3 regions of the Pseudoduganella sp. OTU4001 genome follow, and region 2 is predicted to be linked to each of the others. Evidence: predicted binding sites of a transcription regulator. Region 2 holds the regulator's gene; each other region holds the start of a gene.
The links. The regulator FliA, encoded in region 2, starts transcription of late flagellar genes. The targets are predictions, from matches to a motif close to CTAAAGTTTNNNNNNNNNNNGCCGNTA.

Region 1 (5,532 bases), on a different contig from region 2:
TTCGTCATTGTGATCCTCGGTTACATGCTGGCGAAGGCCGCAGGCTGGGTTTTGTTGGCAGCACCGGCGTTGCCGCCGATCTGGTTCCAGGTATCGCGCAGGTCGGCCAGCAGGCCACGGACTTCTTCCAGCGCTTGCTGGTCGTTATTGATGTTGGCGTGCAGCAGGCGGCTGCTCATGTATTCGTACAGCGCGTCGAGGTTGGCCGCGATTTCGCCGCCGACTTCCTTGTCCAGGCTGGCACGCAGGCCGTTGTCGATGATCTGGATGGCCTTGGAAATGGCCTTGCCTTTTTCCTGGATGTTGCCGGCGCCCATTTGCACGGATGCGGTCGCGATGGCCGCCAGTGCGCCGTCGTAGAGCATCACGATGAGCTTGTGGGGCGAAGCTGCGCTGACGCCGGTCTCCAGGCCGACCTTGGCATACGCATTCACGCCGCGTGAGTTGTTTCCAAACATAATCTCTCCTCTGTACTCGTGATCAAGCATTGGCCGCGAGGGAGGCCAACTGCTGGGTCAAATACGCTTGTGTTGACTGCATCTGTGCCAGCACCGTGTCCAGGCGCGTGAACTGGGCGCGGTAGCGGGCTTCAACGCCTTCCAGCTTGGTATTGAAGGCGTCTTTCTGCTTGGTGATATCTTTGATGTTCTTGTTTAAACCTTCAGTGCGGGTACCGATCAAACCCTTGCTGCCCAGGAAGCTGGTAGCCAGGTTGTTGAGCTGGTAGGCATAGCCCTGCGAGAAAGAGATGTTGCCGCGGTCGCCCGTGCTGCCACCGGTCACCTCGATCTTCAAGCCTTCCACCGCCGAGCCGCCCAGGCCGCTCAGGGTCTGGCCGCTGCCGGTCGCCGGCAAACCGTTGATGGTGCCCGCCACGTCCTTGCCGGCCACCGTGGTGCCGGTGCCGAAGATGCTGCCGACCGTGGTGCCGCTGACGTCGACCAGCTTGATATTCGAGACCGAACCGTATTTGCTGGATGCCAGCACCAGCTTGCCATTGCTATCGATGGTGGCTTCCACGCTGTTGCCGTTGGAAGCGAAGCCGGAATTGCCGTTGATGGCCGCTTGCAGCTGCTTGGCCAGTTGCTCAGGCGTATAGCTGCCGGCCGGGATTTCCACTTCCACCGTGTTCTTGGCCACCGGCGGCGTGCCGTCGTTCAGCGAGATTTTCCACTTGGTGCCGTCGGCAATGGTGGTGGCTGCCACCGCCGCATCGGAGGTGATGGAGCCCTGCGCCGCGATCTGGGTCACGTTGATGTTGTAGGTGCCCGGCTTGGTGGCGTTGGTTGAGCTGACGAAGCTGATGCTGCTGTCGCTGGCGCTGCCGACCGCGGCAAACAGCGAGGCGATATCGCTGAAATTGTTGTCGATGGCTTTCTGCAGCTTGCCGCTGTCGAGGCTCAGCTGGCCGGTCTTGTCAAAGCTGATGCCGACTTGGCCCAGGTTGGCCAGCGACCCGCTGAGGCCGGTAATCGGCGCGCCCAGCATCTTGCGCAAACTCGACTGCACGGTCTGGGCGGTGAAGTCGCCCTGCAGGATGCCGGCCTTCTTGGTTTCCGGGTCATAGCCGGTCATGTCCTTGATCGCCTTGTCGAGGTCGTTGTAGGCCTTGACGAAGTTGGTCAGGTTGGTTTTCAGCGAACCGGTGTCCTTGCTGATGTTGAGGGAGCTGCTGCCGAGCTTGGTCACGTTCAGCGTCACGCCCTGGATGGCTTCGCTGATCGAGTTGGTGGCGCTGCTGATGGTGATGCCGTTGACGCTGGCCTTGGTGTCTTGCGCCGCCGCAGTCTGCTTCAGGTTGCGGGTAGTGCCGGCCGGATCGTAGGCCAGCAGGTCGTTCAGCGCGGTATCGGGCGGGTTGCCGGCATCGCCTTCCAGGCGGATCTTCATCGACGTCTTTTCGCCGGTGGCGGTGTTGTTCAGCACCAGGCGGTAGGGCGTGCCGCTGCCGTCGTTGATGATGCTGGCGTTGACGCCGATCGCCGCCTTGTTGATGGCGTCGCGGATGCCTTCCAGCGTGTTGTTGGTGCCGTCGATCACCACGCCTTTGAGCGGCGAGGAATTGTATTTGAAGCTGCCGGCCAGGTTGCTGCCGCCGGTGCCGGCAGTCAGGCCGGCCGCTGCCGGGTTGGTGCCGCCAATGGTGATGGCGCTGCCGTCGGCCGACGTCAGGCGCAGGCTGGTGGTCGAGGTGTAGCTCGAACCGTCGTTGGCGCTGCCGGCTGCGGTGGCAATGCCGCCGCTGACGGTACCGGCCACCACTTCTTCCACGGCGATGCTGCCGCCGCCTGCGCTGCGGAATTCCAGCGTGCCGGCGGCAGCGCTGCCGGTGAAGGTGATGCCGGCGGCGTCCAGCGCGTCGCGGATGGCGCCCGGGCCGGCCAGGTTGGTGTCGATGTCGGCGGCGCTCACGCCGCTGCCCACGGCAACGCTATTGCCCTGGGAGGCGATCTCGACCCCGCCCACGGTCAGCGAATACGTCCCATCGGCACCGGTGGCGACATCGCCGAAGGTGCTGAAGATATTCATGGTGCTGGCGCTGACGCCGGTGGTGGCGGTCTTGGCGTTGATGGCCGTGGCCAGCGCGGCGGCGCTCTTGGTGTCGGCCGTGGTGCTGATGGCGGTGCCGTTGATGGTCAGCGAACCGTCGGCCAGGCCGTTGGTGTGCATGGCGCTGGTGATGCCGCTGCCGTCCACGCCGAAGCCGACATTGGTGGCGGTGCCGAACTCGAAATACATGGTGGTCTTGGTGCCAAGACCGATGGCGGTGTTTTTGCTGGCCAGGCCCGAGCTGGTCAGCGTTTGCGCCTGGGCCAGCTGGGTGACATTGATGTTGTAGTTGCCCGGCGTGGCTTTGGCGCCGGCCGTCGCGGTCAGGACCTTGTCATCGCCCGCCACCGCGCTCAGGGCGCGGAAAGCGTCGGCCTTGGTCAGCGAACCGAGCGCGCTCTGGAACACGCCGATGGCGCCGCTCAGGGAACCGAGGGCGCTGACTTTGGCCTGGTAGGAGGCGGCCTTGCGTTCGTAGGCTTGCAATGGAGCCGCTTCGGCAGCCATCAGCTTCGCCACGATGTCATTGACATTCAAGCCAGAACCAATGCCAGGCGACGTCAGGGTGGGGGAAGAAATAGCCACAGAAATACTCCATAGAAAGCGTCACTATAAGTGCTTATCGGCAAAATCAAACGTGACTTGAGAGGGGGATTTCCGGGCTTGTTCCGCTGACAAGCACTCTTGCCGCGCCGCTGGTACCAGCATAGCGCAAAAAAGCCCGGGATGCCGCGTGGCATGCCGGGCCTGGTACTCCGCTGGCGTGTTCAGGCTTCCTGGTCGACCAGGAGGCCACCACTGCGGGCGTCGATTGACTTGGCAATCTGCAAAGCTTCCGGCGTCGGGATCTGACGCAGGACTTCCTTGGTGCTCTGGTCGATCACCTTGACGATAGTGCGGTTGCTGTCATTGTCGATGGAGAACTCGAGCGCTTGGGCCCGGTCCTGCACCGTCTTGTTCAGCTTGGCGACCGCTTCTTCCACATCCTTCTTGGAAGGCGCAGCCTCCTTGGCCTTGACCGCATCGACGGTTTCCACCGCAGCGGCAGGGCTGCGCCCAGCCACCGGGGCGGCGGCTGGTTCCGCACCCACGCTGCCACGGTCGGGCCGTGGTGCAGAAGCAGATATCGAATCGATAGTCATATAGACCTCCTACGGGAAATTCCCCGGTCCGGGTGACCGGAGCGGGGAATCGCTTTTTACACGCTATCCGGCGATTAACCGCGCAGCAGGCTCAGCACGCCGTTAGGCAGCGAGTTGGCCTGGGCCAGCATGGCGGTACCAGCTTGTTGCAGGATCTGCGCACGGGTCAGGCTTGCAGTTTCTGCCGCGAAGTCGGTATCCACGATACGGGAACGCGATGCCGACAGGTTCTCGGTCGTTGCGCTCAGGTTCGAGATGGTCGACGAGAAGCGCGACTGCAGAGCACCGAAGGCTGCACGCTGGTTGTTGACCGAAGCCAGGGCTGCGTCAGCGATCTTGATCGCCAGCTGGGAACCTGCGAAGTCAGTCACGTCCAGGTCGGCCACCGCGTTCAGGGTCGAGGTGCCGGCGGCGCCTGCGTTGTCCAGCGAGAAGCCGGAGCCGGTGTCGGTGATCGAGAACGAGCTTTCCGAGTCGAAGGTCACGCGGCCATGCGCCACCGCGGTGCCACCGATGGCGCTGAAGGCTGCACCACCAGCGCCCGCGCTCACCAGGGTACCATCGGCGGCGTAGTTGTCGACGTCGAAGTCGGTATTGGCGACGGCGGCGGTGTCCGCGATCACAATATCGGCACCGCTGGCGTGGCTCAGCTTCAGCCCGCCGTTGGTCGCGTCGTACTGGGCGGTGACACCGGTCTTGGAGGACTGGGCGTTGATGGCGTTGATGGCCGACGCGTAATCCGCTGCTTCGTCGGCGCCCGCGCCTACGGAGAAGGTAATGGTCGCTTCGTTGCCGGCGGCGGTGTTATCGCCCACCAGGGTGAACTCATACGATTCGCCGCCCGTCAGGCTCAGGTTGACGTTGGTTTCCGCGGTCGCGGTGACACCGGTTTCCGCAGTTTCGTTGTTCACCTTGGCAGCGACCGACTTGGCCGTGTCACCCACGGCGGTATCGACGGTGACACTGCCGCGCACGCCGTTGACGTCCACCGTGCCGACGGCCGCCAGGCTGGCGCCGGTCACTTGCACTGCATCGTTGGCGATACGGTTGTTGCCGTAGGTGTTGGTCAGGAAGTTCGCACCGGTGGCCTGGATGGTCTGGTTGGCATCGGCACCGACCTGGAAGGTCGCGGTACCCATGGTGCCGTCCAGCAGAGCCTGGCCGTTGAAGGTGGTGGTCTGGGCGATACGGTTCAGTTCAGATGCCAGCTGGCCAACTTCAGTCTGCAGAGCCTGACGGTCCGAAGCGGAGTTGGTGGCGTTGGAGGACTGCACTGCCAGTTCGCGGATACGCTGCAGGATTTCGCCGGAGGACGACAGGGCGCCTTCAGCGGTCTGCGACAGCGACACGCCGTCGTTGGCGTTACGCATCGCCTGGGTCATGCCACGGATCTGCGACGACATACGGTCGGAAATCGCCAGGCCTGCCGCATCGTCTTTCGCGCTGTTAATACGCAGACCGGAAGACAGACGTTGCAGGGAAGTGGACAGGCTGCCCTGGGAGGTGGTCAGGTTGCGCTGCGAGTTCAGGGAAGCGATGTTGGTGTTAATTACGGAAGCCATGGTATTTCTCCATTTGTACTGCTAGGTTGGGCAATTTGCTCATTCACTTTGGCCCGCCACGCTGTTCCGTGACGATCAAGCCGCTGTTGAATTGGGTAACGGTTGCCCTATGGGAACCTTTAGGGTGATTTAGCAGGTAAATCGCCCTCTCATGCCCCTCAAGTTGCTCCTGCGACGCACGCTAAGACGGCGGCCTTTTACTGAACTTTAGGCCTTAAAAAAATATTTTTCATGCGAAAAAAGTCGGGGTCATGTCTGACATTCGGACAATTTCGCGT
Region 2 (5,532 bases):
AATCTTTCCATTTCGGCAGGTACGCCGCTGCGGCTGGACCTGGTGAAAGCCAAACCGGTGATCCTGCAGGGCCAGCTGGTCAAGTTGGTGTCGAAAGGCAACGGTTTCTCGGTCTCGGCCGAGGGTAAGGCAGCCGGTTCGGCGGCCGAGGGCCAGGTGGTGGCTGTGCGCACTGGCAACGGCCAGCAAATCAGCGGAATTGCCCGCACTGGTGGCTTGGTTGAAGTGACATTTTGACAAAAAGTAATAAGGAATTGCCGACAGCCAGCTAAAGTTTGGCGGCAGGCTGCCGTTATAGACTCGTATGCCGGGGTAAAGGCCTCCAACCAGACGAGGATAAAGCTGTGAAGATCAACGATACATTGAAGAACACGCCGGGCTTGCCAAGTTCGCCCGCGACGACCGGGAACGCGCGCGGCGCGGACAAGGCCGCCGCAACGAACACTGCCGCACCGCAGGCAAGTACCGACAATGTGCGCCTGTCCGCGCAAGGACAGGCATTGGCGGCCAGTGGCGCTGCCGGTAGCAATGCCGTATTCGATACCAAGAAAGTCGAACGTATCAAGATGGCGATTGCTGACGGCCAGTTCCAGGTCAATTCGGAAAAAGTGGCAGACGGTTTGCTGGAAACAGTCCGCGACCTGCTGCACTCGCGTAAGCAACGCTAAGGATTCAAATAATGGCAACTGTCTCGCCGAAACACAGCCTGCAGGCTGAGTTGGACAAGATCACGGAATTGCTGGTAGTCCTGAAACAGGAGCAGCAGGATCTGGTCGCGGCGGACATTGAGCACCTGACCTCGCTCACGCCGCAAAAGTCGGCGTTGGTCAATGAAATGGCCTCGCTGGCCACCGCACGCCACCAGGCGCTGGCTGAGGCCGGCTTCCCTGCGATGGAAGCGGGCATGGAGTCGTGGCTGGAAGTCCAGCACGATGATGCTGCCAATATGCTGTGGCAAAGGCTGCTGGACCAGACCCGGGCGGCCAAGGAATTGAATCGCCTGAATGGCGTGCTGATCAATAAGCACCTGGGGCAGACCCAGGGCGCGCTGCAAGCGCTGCGGCCGCAGCAGACCACGGTTTATGGGCCAAGTGGGATGACTTCCGGCGGGACGACCCGCCGCGGGTTTATCGCTGGCTGAATTTTCGCTTTTAATTTAGAACCGAGGGGTTGGAATCTCCGTCCCCGGATCAGGAATCCCCGACAAGATCGTCACCGCCACCCGCCGGTTGCGCGCGCGCGATTCCGGATCGGTATTGGGTGCGACCGGCTGGTTATCAGCATGCCCGACCGCCGTCATGCGCGACGGCGCGATCCCCGATTCAATAAACAGGCGCACCACACTGCCTGCCCGCACCGCCGACAATTCCCAGTTCGACGGATAAAGCGTATTCCGGATCGGGACATTATCGGTATGCCCCTCTACCTGCACCGCATGCGGGTCATCCCTGAGCAAGGTCGCCACCGCCGTCAGCGCCTCGCGCGATTCGTCGGTCAGGCGCGCGTCGCCCGGATTGAACAGCACGGAAGCGTTGATCTCCACGCTGACCCCGCGCAAATTCTGCGTCACCCGCACCTTCCCTTCTTTCACCAAAGGCGCCAGGGTGCTGGACAAATCCTTGGCCAGCCGCTGCATCTGCTCCTTCTCGCGCTTGATCTGCTCATTGCGCTTGCGCTGGGCCGGATTCGGAATGGGCAGGCTCTGCACCTCGGTGGTAGTGGGCGGCGCCGCGCCGGCACCGCCAAAGGCATCGCCCAGCGCGTCCGAAAACACCTTGTACTTGCCCAGGTTGACCGAGGAAATCGCATACATCACGACAAAGAAGGCAAACAGCAGCGTGATGAAGTCGGCGTAGGAGATCAGCCAACGCTCGTGGTTTTCCGGATCGTCATCGAACTTGCGGCGCGCGCGGCGGTATTGCATATCACGGCTCCCGCATCAGGGTCGCAATGCGTTCATCCACCACGCGGGTAAAGTCGCCGGTGGCGATATCGTAGAACACGGCCGCCGTCAGCTCCTGCAGGTAAACCTGGCGTGTGACGATGGTCTTGAGCTTGTTGGCAATCGGGTAGAAGAACAGGTTGGCCAGGCCGACGCCGTAGATGGTCGAAACGAAGGCCACCGCAATGCCGGAACCGAGCTTGCTCGGGTCGGTCAGGTTTTCCATCACATGGATCAGGCCCAGCACCGCACCGAGGATGCCGATGGTCGGCGAATAGCCGGCCGCCGATTCCCAGATACGCACCGCCTGCCGCTCAGCCGTTTCAAAGGCTGTGATTTCCATATCCAGGATCTGGCGCATCTTGTCCGGCTGGATGCCGTCCACGATCATGCGCAATCCCTTGGCGACAAATTTGTCCTTGGCACCCAGCATGGGCCGCTCCAGCGCCAGCAGCCCGTCGCGGCGGGCGATGTGGCTCCAGTTGTTGATGTCGCGCGCCAGCTGGGCGCGCGTATCGACCGGCGGTTTGAAAACCCAGCGCAGCATGGACAAGCCACGGCGCAAGGTCGGCGTACGGGTTTGCAGCATGACCGCGCCGAAGGTGCCGATCACCACGATGGCGAAGGCCGCCGGCTGCAGCAGGGAGGTGATCTTGCCCCCTTCCAGCCCCTGGCCGACGATGATGCCGGCCAGCGCCAGCAGTACGCCGGCTACGCTGGACCAGTCCATGCCTGCTCCCGCAGCGAGGCACGCAGGCGCGCCACGGCTTGTGTGTGCAACTGCGAAACCCGCGACTCGGAAACACCCATCACGGCGCCGATCTCTTTCAGGTTCAGCTCTTCCTCGTAGTAAAGGCCCATCAGCATTTTCTCGCGTGGCGGTAGCGCATCAATCGCATCGATCACAGCCTGGCGGAAGTCGGTGTCGAGCAGCGCGCGCAGCGGATCGGCATCTTCATCATGGGCATAGCGGTCGAGGAAGCTGTCGTTGCCGTCTTCCTCGTGAAAATCTTCGTAATACACCAGCTGGTGGCCGCCGCCTTCGGACAGCATTTCCTGGTAGTCGGACAGCGACAGTTTTAGCGATTTCGCCACTTCCGACTCGGTCGGCGGGCGGCCCAGGCGCTGCTGCAGCGTGGCCATCGCGTTTTCGATCTTGCGCATGTCCTGGCGCATCGAGCGCGGCATCCAGTCGGAGCTGCGCAGCTCATCCAGCATGGCGCCACGGATACGCATCACTGCGTACGTTTCGAACTGGGCGCCGTGGGTTTCTTCATAGCGGTTGATCGCATCGAGCAAGCCGATCATGCCTGCTTGTACCAGGTCATCCACTTCCACACTGGGCGGCAATTTTGCCTTCATATGGTGGGCCAGGCGCTTGACCAACGGCATGTGCTCCGTCAGCAAGGAATCCTTATCCACCTTCCCTTTGACCGTGTACATAAAGGTTCTAATTCTTATCAGGCTCTAAAATGGTTGCAGCTCCCCATCGCGAAACGGCCCGCCAGCTGGCGGAAGGCTACTGAAGCCCCGGCCAGCGGGAAGGCGTCCACCACCGCACGACCCAGCCGGGCAGCGCGCTGCAGGTATTCGTCGGCTGGCACCGACCCCATGGAAACGAGGTTGACTGCCAGGTAACGGCTTGCCGCATGCGCCATATTATCGTAAACCACCCTCGCTTCGGCCTCGGAAGCGCCGGTGACCAGGATGCCAAACGGGCGGCGGCCCAGCTCATGGTTGAGCCGCTTGATCATCATATAAGCATTCTTGATGGAAGTGGCACTGTTTGACACTTGCACCACGATCTCGGAACTGGCCATGACCGGTACCGGGAAGGCCTCGCCATCGAACTCGCCATCGACCAGCACGATGCCGCTCTGGCTGGCCAGCACGCCGAAGGCCTTGGCCAGGCGGCGCCCTTCGTCCGGGCCGCGGCGCGCCTCGCCGCGCGTCATCGACACCACATTGAAGCCCTGCGGGGCGGCGTGCAGCACCTGGTTCAGGGCGCTGCGCTGGCGCGCCACGTCGAGCAGGCTGCCGCCGGCATCCAGGCCGAGGCGGGAGGCCACGCCGTGGGCGCTGGCGCAGGCGTCGACCAGCAGCACATCGTTGCCAGCTTGCGACAGCGAGGCGCCCAGGTTAACCAGCATGGCGCCTTTATCGTCCTGCGGGGTGGCCGACAGGAAGGTGATGATGCGTGGCCGGGGGCCGGCCAGCATCCGGCGCAGGCCTTCGGCCTGGTCGAAATCGAAATTAGCCAAGGCGTACCTCGCGCAGCATCGGGTCTTGGGCGGCGCCGGCCATCAGCAGCGGCAGTTCGGCGTCGCCGAATTTTGGGGCGGACTGGCCGCCGAAGGCACGCTCCACCAGGGCGGCCGGATCGGCCAGGTGCAGGTCTTCCGGCACGCGCTGGCCGTTGGAGGCGTAGAACAGGCGCAGCTTGTGGCGGATCACCACGTCCAGCGCGGAGCCGATCGAGGCGGCTTCGTCGAGCTTGGTGATGATGGCGCCGGCCAGGCCGCTGCCCTGGTAGGCGCGCACCACTTCCGACAGGGTTTCCTGGGTCGAGGTAGCGTTCATGCACAGGATGCGCTGCACGTCGGTGCCGACGCCCTGCAGCATGGCGACCTGCTCGGCCACCATCTGGTCGCGCTGGCTGACGCCAACGGTGTCGATCAGGACGGTGTGCTTGTTTTTCAGTTCATTGAGGGCGATGCGCAGGTCGGCCTCGTCTTTCACCGAATGCACCATCACGCCCAGGATCTTGCCGTAGATGCGCAGCTGTTCGTGGGCGCCGATACGGTAGGCGTCGGTGGTGATCAAGGCCAGCTTTTCCGGGCCGTGGCGCATCACGCAGCGCGCGGCCAGCTTGGCGGTGGTGGTGGTCTTGCCGACGCCGGTCGGGCCGACCAGGGCGAACACGCCGCCCTTTTCCAGCAGCGCGTCTTCGTTGTTCATGGCGTTGATATTGCGGGCCAGCGCAGTGCGCGACCATTGCAGCGCTTCGGCGGCGTCGCGGGTGGCCGGCAGCTTGTCGGCCAGGTAGCGCGCCAGGCTGGCGGAGAAGCCGGCGGCCAGCAGTTCGCGCATCACCGCGGTCTTGTGCGGTTCGCGCTGGGCGGTGTTCGAGAAGGACAGTTCGTTAAGCTGGGTTTCCATCATGCCGCGCATGGCGCGCAGTTCGCTCATCATGCTGCTCATTTCGGCGGCGGCATTGGCTTTGGCGCTGGCGACGGCTTCGGCGACCAGGGCGGCGACGCGGTCCATGTCCACTGCCGGTGCGACCGGCGCTGCGGGGGCGGCGGCGCGTGGGGCTGGGCGTGGGGTGGTGGCGCGTACCACCGGCGCTACGGGCTGGGCGACCAGGGCTGGCGTGGCTTCCATCGGCGGGACGAAGGCCGGGGCAACCGTGGTAGGCAGCTCCAGTTGCGGCGCCGGGGCGGACATTGGGGAATCGGCGGAATGCGGGGCCAGGGAGGCGGCATCGTCGCCTGCCAGGGCCAGGATTTCCACCGCGCCGTCGACAGCGCGGTTGGACAGGATCACCGCATCCGGGCCCAGTGCTTCCCGCACTTTGCGCAGCGCTTCAC
Region 3 (5,532 bases), on a different contig from region 2:
GCTTCAGGTCAGGGAAGGCCTGGTAAGCGTCGTACTGCGCCACCAGCGCTGCAGCGCCCTTCTTGAAGTGCTCACCGTCTTCCTTGGTCCACCAGTCGCGCAGGCGGCCCTTGGAGTCGAACTGGGCGCCCTGGTCGTCGAAGCTATGGGAGATTTCGTGGCCGATCACAGAGCCGATTGCGCCGTAGTTATGCGCATCCGACGCCTTCATATCGAAGAACGGCGGCTGCAGGATCGCAGCCGGGAAGTTCAGCGCATTCTGCATAGGCATATTGACCGCATTCACAACATGCGGCGGCATGCACCATTCGGTCGGATCGACCTTCTTGCCCAGCTTGGCCAGCTGCTGGCGGTAATGGAACTTCTCCGCGCGCAGCATATTGCCCATGGCGTCGTTCGGCTTGATTTCCAGGCCTTCGTAGGAAGTCCACTTGTCCGGATAACCCACGCCCACGTACAGGGTGCGCAGCTTTTCCTGCGCTTCCTTCTTAGTGGCAGGCGCCATCCAGTCCAGCTTCTCAACGCGCTTGTGGAAGGCCGCCACGATGTTGGTCACCATCGCCTGCAAGCGGGTCTTGGCTTCCGCCGGGAAGTAGCGCTCGACGTACATCTTGCCCGCAGCATCCGGCACCGCGTTATTGACCGCACTCAGGCCGCGCTTCCAGCGTGGCGACAGCTGCGGCGTACCGTTCATGGTGCGGCCATAGAATTCAAAGCGCTGGTCGACGAAGGCTTTCGGCAGCGAATTGCCGAAGTGGTTGACGGTGTGGAAGGCCAGGAAGTCCTTCCAGGCCTGCAGCGGCATTTCATTGACCAGGGCCGCCGCGCCAGTGATCGCGCTCGGATGGTAGACCATGAACTTGCCCTGCTTGCCCAGGCCGGCGGCGCGGAAGAAAGCCTTCCAATCCATGCCCGGCGCCTTGGCGCTGAAGTCTTTCATGGTCCACAGGTTGTTGGCCTTCTGGATATCGGCCGAATCTTCGCGGCTGCCGTGCGACTGGGCGATCTTCTTTTCCAGTTCGAACACGCGCGCAGCGCGGGTTTCCGGCTCGCTGTAGCCGGCCAGCTTCATCATGGCGGCGATGTGGGCCTGGTAAGCGGTGCGCAGCTGGCCCATGCGCGGGGTGTCGTCCAGGTAGAAGGCACGGTCAGGCATGCCCAGGCCGCCCTGCAGGATGTAGGGAACGTAATGGTGCGGGTCATTCAGGCCCTGCGCGAACCACATGCCGAAGATGTTCTCGGTGTAGAAATTGGTCGCGTTCAGCGGATCCACATCGGCGCGCAGGCTGGCGCCCAGGGCGTGCACCAGGGCCTCCTTATCCTTGATCGCATCGATCTTCTTCAACTCCGGCATCAGCGAAGCGGTACCGGCGGCTTCGATTGCCGCTTCATCCATGAAGGCGCGGTAGAAGTCCGTCACGCGGCGCGCATCGCCGGCCGGGTTCCTGGCGGCGGTTTCTTCAATCAGTTTAACGATGCGGGCGTTGGTTTCATCGCCCAGCGCGGAACCGGCGCCCCAGCTGCCTTTATCGGCCGGGATCTCGGTCTTGGCCAGCCAGTCGGCATTCACATAGCCAAAGAAATCATCGCCCGGCAGCGGCGCGGCCGCTGCCTGTACTGGCGCAGCCTGGGCCGGCGCCGCCTGTTGGGCGATTGCCGGGGCCAGGCCCATGGTGGCGCCGCAGAAGGCCAGGGTAAGGGCCAGCTTGAGTGGCGTTACGCGTGTGGTTGCATGCATTGTTGTATCCCTATCTCTCGTAATTATTTATGGCGGAATAAGCCAGCCTGCACTCTAGCGGCAACTCGGCCATGACATGGCCGCTGTGCGACAGACTGCAAATTTCGAGGATCAGATGCAAAAATCGAGGAATGCTGTGCAGCAATGCCAACGAATGTTAAAAACTTGCTGCACTCCCCTCTGGAATGGCTTTATAGTTCACTTACAGCAACGCCTATCAAAAAGGAGACTTTCCATGAAGCTCGAAGCCCTGTTCCAGAACCCGACAGCGTTGCCTACTGCGCCGAAGGTTGTTGACGAATTGATCAGCAGCTTCGACAAGGCCAGCGTCTCCACCGAAGAGATCGCCAAGAAACTGTCGGCCGACCCGGTGCTGAGCGCCAAACTGCTACGCCTGGCCAATTCCGCCTATTACCATGTCTCGCGCTCGATCGGCACCGTGGAAGACGCCGTGCTGATGCTGGGCTTTGTCACCGTGCGCACGCTGGTGATCAGCTCCGGCCTGGTGAGCGGCTTCAAGACCGTGCCCGGCCTCGACCTGCGCCAGTTCTGGCGCTACAGCCTGCGCACTGCGGTGGGCGCCAAGTTCATCGCCAAGGCCTGCAAACAGAACACCGACCTCGCCTTCACCATCGGCATGATGCACGCGATTGGCCAGCTGGTAATCCACGCCGCCATGCCCGAGCAGGCGATTGCGCTGGACCACGTGGCCGGCCCGCTCGACGCGCGCCGCCTGGATGCCGAGCAAGCCTCGCTGGGCTACAACTTCGCCGACGTCGGCGCCGAACTGGCCCGCCGCTGGAAGTTCCCGCCAGCGTTCTCCGAAACCATTGCCGCCTTCCCTCATCCGGGCGACGACTTGCTGGCCGCCGTCATCCACCTGGCCGCCTGGCGCGCCCGCGTCGATGAAAACAAGCTGACCCCGGACGAAATCGCCGCCTGCTACCCGACCGAAGTCGCCGACCTGCTGGGCCTGGAAGACAATGCCCTGATCGACCAGATGCCATCGCTGGACGAACTGAGCGCAGGCCTGGAAGAACTGATCAAATAAACAAGTTTTTCGCTTAGCTCCTGGCCGTTGCCGCCCTTGGGATGGGGGCGCAACGGCTTTTTTAATTTTTTTTTCAAAAAACCCTAAAGTTCCTGCCGAGCCTGACGTAAATCCTGACATGCGGTACTCCGCGCCCAGAATCCAAGGCTCAAAATGACCTCTGAAGTCCTCGCAACCTACGAAAAAATTGCCGGTTTGACCAATCAGATGGTGATGGCCGCGCAATCCAGCGACTGGGATTCGCTCGACCGCATGGAAAACCAATGTGCCGCAGCCTCGGTAGCCCTGATGGGTGGCGCCGCGCCGCTGCAAGGCGATGCCCGCCAGCGCAAGATTGACCTGCTGAAACAAATCCTGGCCAACGACCGCGCCATCCGCGAAGTCACCGAGCCATGGCAGAGCCGCCTGAACGGCTAATTCCCTGCCCCGCAGAAGATAAAGCGCCTCCGGGCGCTTTTTTCTTTTTCGCCACTTTTGTCCACTTTGGGGTCAGGAACGAATAAGGACAAAAATTTCTGGAATGAAAAAGGCGCCCGCTTGGGGCGCCTTCGAGGAATTGGGAGGGGCGAGCACCAGGTATCTCCTGGTGTCGCCTCAGCGCCGGTTGCACCCGGCGTTCATATCGCCTCAGTCGGCTATGAACAGCTTCCAGGCGGGGTCGTTTCGTCAACGTCGCTCTGCGGGTCGCGTCACGCTATCGGTGGTGACTGCGGCAGAACCTCGCCTGTGTGAGCCCAGTATATCGCAGTTCAAAAAAAATTGTCTAGCGCATAAAAGCAACGGCTGTTACCCCTGGGCAGTTGCTTCTTCCATAGTAGGCTCTTCAGCTGGCGGCTCCTCTTTCTTGCGGAAGGATTGCCAGATTTTCAGCGGCCCCTGCCCTCGCCGCTTGCGCAGGAAGTAGATTACGCCGCCCAATGCGGCCAAGCCTGCCAGTCCGCCGACCGCCATCATGATCATGCTGGTGCGGGATTTGGCTTCCAGTTCGCCTGTTACGCCAGGCTTACCGGGCTTGACTGGTGTGGCGCCTGGCTTGGCTGGCGCTTCGGATTTCACGAGTGCAGCCGCTGCCTTGGCCGGCGCTGGAGGCAGAGCGGGCGCTGGAGCGGTGAGCGCTTGCTGTAGTCGCTGGACTTTGCCTTCCAGGTCCACCAGCTTGCCGGTCATGGCCTGGCATTGCTGGATCTGGGCTTCGACCTGGGCGGGTACGCATGCCTCGGCCGGCGCTGCAGCTGCGGCGACCGGGGCCGGGGTCGGCGGCGCCGCTTTTGCCGGCGCGGGCGGAACAGCTTGCAGTGCCTGCGCGGGCTTTACAACGGTTCTGGGCTGCTCGGACTTGGCGGCGATCGGTGAAGGTGCAGGCGCGACTGCCTTGCGGGCTGCGAATGCGCGCTCGGCGGCTGCACTCATGGCTGCTTCGCCGCCTTCCGGCACAGGCGAAGTGAGCGGCATACGCGCGGCAGCCGGCGTCGCCACCGTGCGCGCCACGCGCTGTGCTGGCGGCTCCGGCGTCAGCCACAGCGTGGCCGCGCGGATGACCTGGCGGCCGCCGCTAGTCAATTCCAGGAACAGGTGCAGCGCCTCACTGTTCACTGGCTGCAGTGTCGTCAGGTGCAGGAAACGGCGCTCATCGCGCTTGGCGACGGAGATATACAGGCCGCCCAGCACCGGCGGCACACCCAGCCCTGCGCCTTTGAACACATCCGGGTTGGCAAGCTTGGCCTGGATTTCCGCCAGATCGGCCGGCGTCAGATCCACCAGCTCGATGTCCGCGGATAACTGCTGGCCAATGAACGAATTGACCTTCACCTCGCCCAGTTCAGCGGCATGCGCCGGGCCGCACAGGGTGGCGACAAGCAGCGCCAGCGCGCCTAAGGTCTTTCGTTTGCTTAGCATGGAGAACAGGTCTATTTCCGTAATGTATTCATTAACGGCGAAAAATCCCATTTTTGTAGGCCCGGCAGAGCTAGCGCGCTAATGGCGTTAGAATCATGACATCACTCCCCACCCCTGGAGCACACATGGACAGCAGAACCGAGCGCGACAGCTTTGGCCCGATTGAAGTTCCCGCCAGCCAGTTGTGGGGCGCCCAGACCCAGCGTTCGCTGGAGCACTTCCGCATTTCAAGCGAACGCATGCCCCCTGAACTGATCGCTGCGCTTGCCAGCGTGAAGCGCGCCGCCGCCAAGGTCAACGTCGATCTCGGGGTACTGGATGGCGCCAAGGCCAATGCCATCATGCAGGCTGCCGACGAAGTCCTGGCCGGCCAGCATGCCGGCGAATTCCCGCTGGCGGTTTGGCAGACCGGCTCCGGCACCCAGTCCAATATGAATATGAACGAAGTACTCGCCAACCGCGCGTCCGAACTATTGGGCGGCGAGCGCGGCGATGGCCGCAAGCTGCATCCGAATGACGACGTGAACAAGGGCCAGTCGTCAAACGACATCTTCCCGACTGCCATGCACGTGGCGGCAGCGCAAGCGGTAGCCGGCAATGTGCTGCCGGCGCTGCGCCAGCTGCGCGCCACGCTGCAGGAGAAGGCCCGGGCATTCGAAGGCATCGTCAAAATCGGCCGCACCCACCTGCAGGACGCCACACCGCTCACCCTGGGCCAGGAGTTTTCCGGTTACGTGGCCCAGCTGGATTACGCTGAAAAAGCCATCGAAGCAGCCCTGCCCGCCGTGCTGGAACTGGCGGCAGGCGGCACGGCGGTTGGCACCGGCCTGAATTCCCATCCGGAGTA

Region 1: a site for FliA is predicted at 3,171-3,197, ahead of fliD (flagellar filament capping protein FliD). Genes of this name have one in related genera too.
Region 3: a site for FliA is predicted at 2,873-2,899, ahead of AAHE99_RS19570 (flagellar protein FliT). Genes of this name have one in related genera too.

The regions. Positions count from the first base shown of each region.
Region 1 is NZ_JASATG010000030.1:55,428-60,959, reverse strand. It holds gene AAHE99_RS21485 (flagellar protein FliT) at 1-8, opposite strand, end outside; gene fliS (flagellar export chaperone FliS) at 21-458, opposite strand; gene fliD (flagellar filament capping protein FliD) at 481-3,135, opposite strand; gene AAHE99_RS21470 (flagellar protein FlaG) at 3,318-3,692, opposite strand; gene AAHE99_RS21465 (flagellin N-terminal helical domain-containing protein) at 3,767-5,254, opposite strand.
Region 2 is NZ_JASATG010000026.1:27,871-33,402, forward strand. It holds gene flgA (flagellar basal body P-ring formation chaperone FlgA) at 1-237, shown strand, start outside; gene flgM (flagellar biosynthesis anti-sigma factor FlgM) at 345-668, shown strand; gene AAHE99_RS20050 (flagella synthesis protein FlgN) at 680-1,141, shown strand; gene motD (flagellar motor protein MotD) at 1,157-1,924, opposite strand; gene AAHE99_RS20060 (flagellar motor protein) at 1,926-2,672, opposite strand; gene AAHE99_RS20065 (RNA polymerase sigma factor FliA) at 2,654-3,385, opposite strand; gene AAHE99_RS20070 (MinD/ParA family ATP-binding protein) at 3,403-4,203, opposite strand; gene flhF (flagellar biosynthesis protein FlhF) at 4,196-5,532, opposite strand, start outside.
Region 3 is NZ_JASATG010000025.1:4,412-9,943, reverse strand. It holds gene AAHE99_RS19580 (M13 family metallopeptidase) at 1-1,738, opposite strand, end outside; gene AAHE99_RS19575 (HDOD domain-containing protein) at 1,974-2,789, shown strand; gene AAHE99_RS19570 (flagellar protein FliT) at 2,943-3,206, shown strand; gene AAHE99_RS19565 (type IV pilus assembly protein FimV) at 3,576-4,685, opposite strand; gene fumC (class II fumarate hydratase) at 4,811-5,532, shown strand, end outside.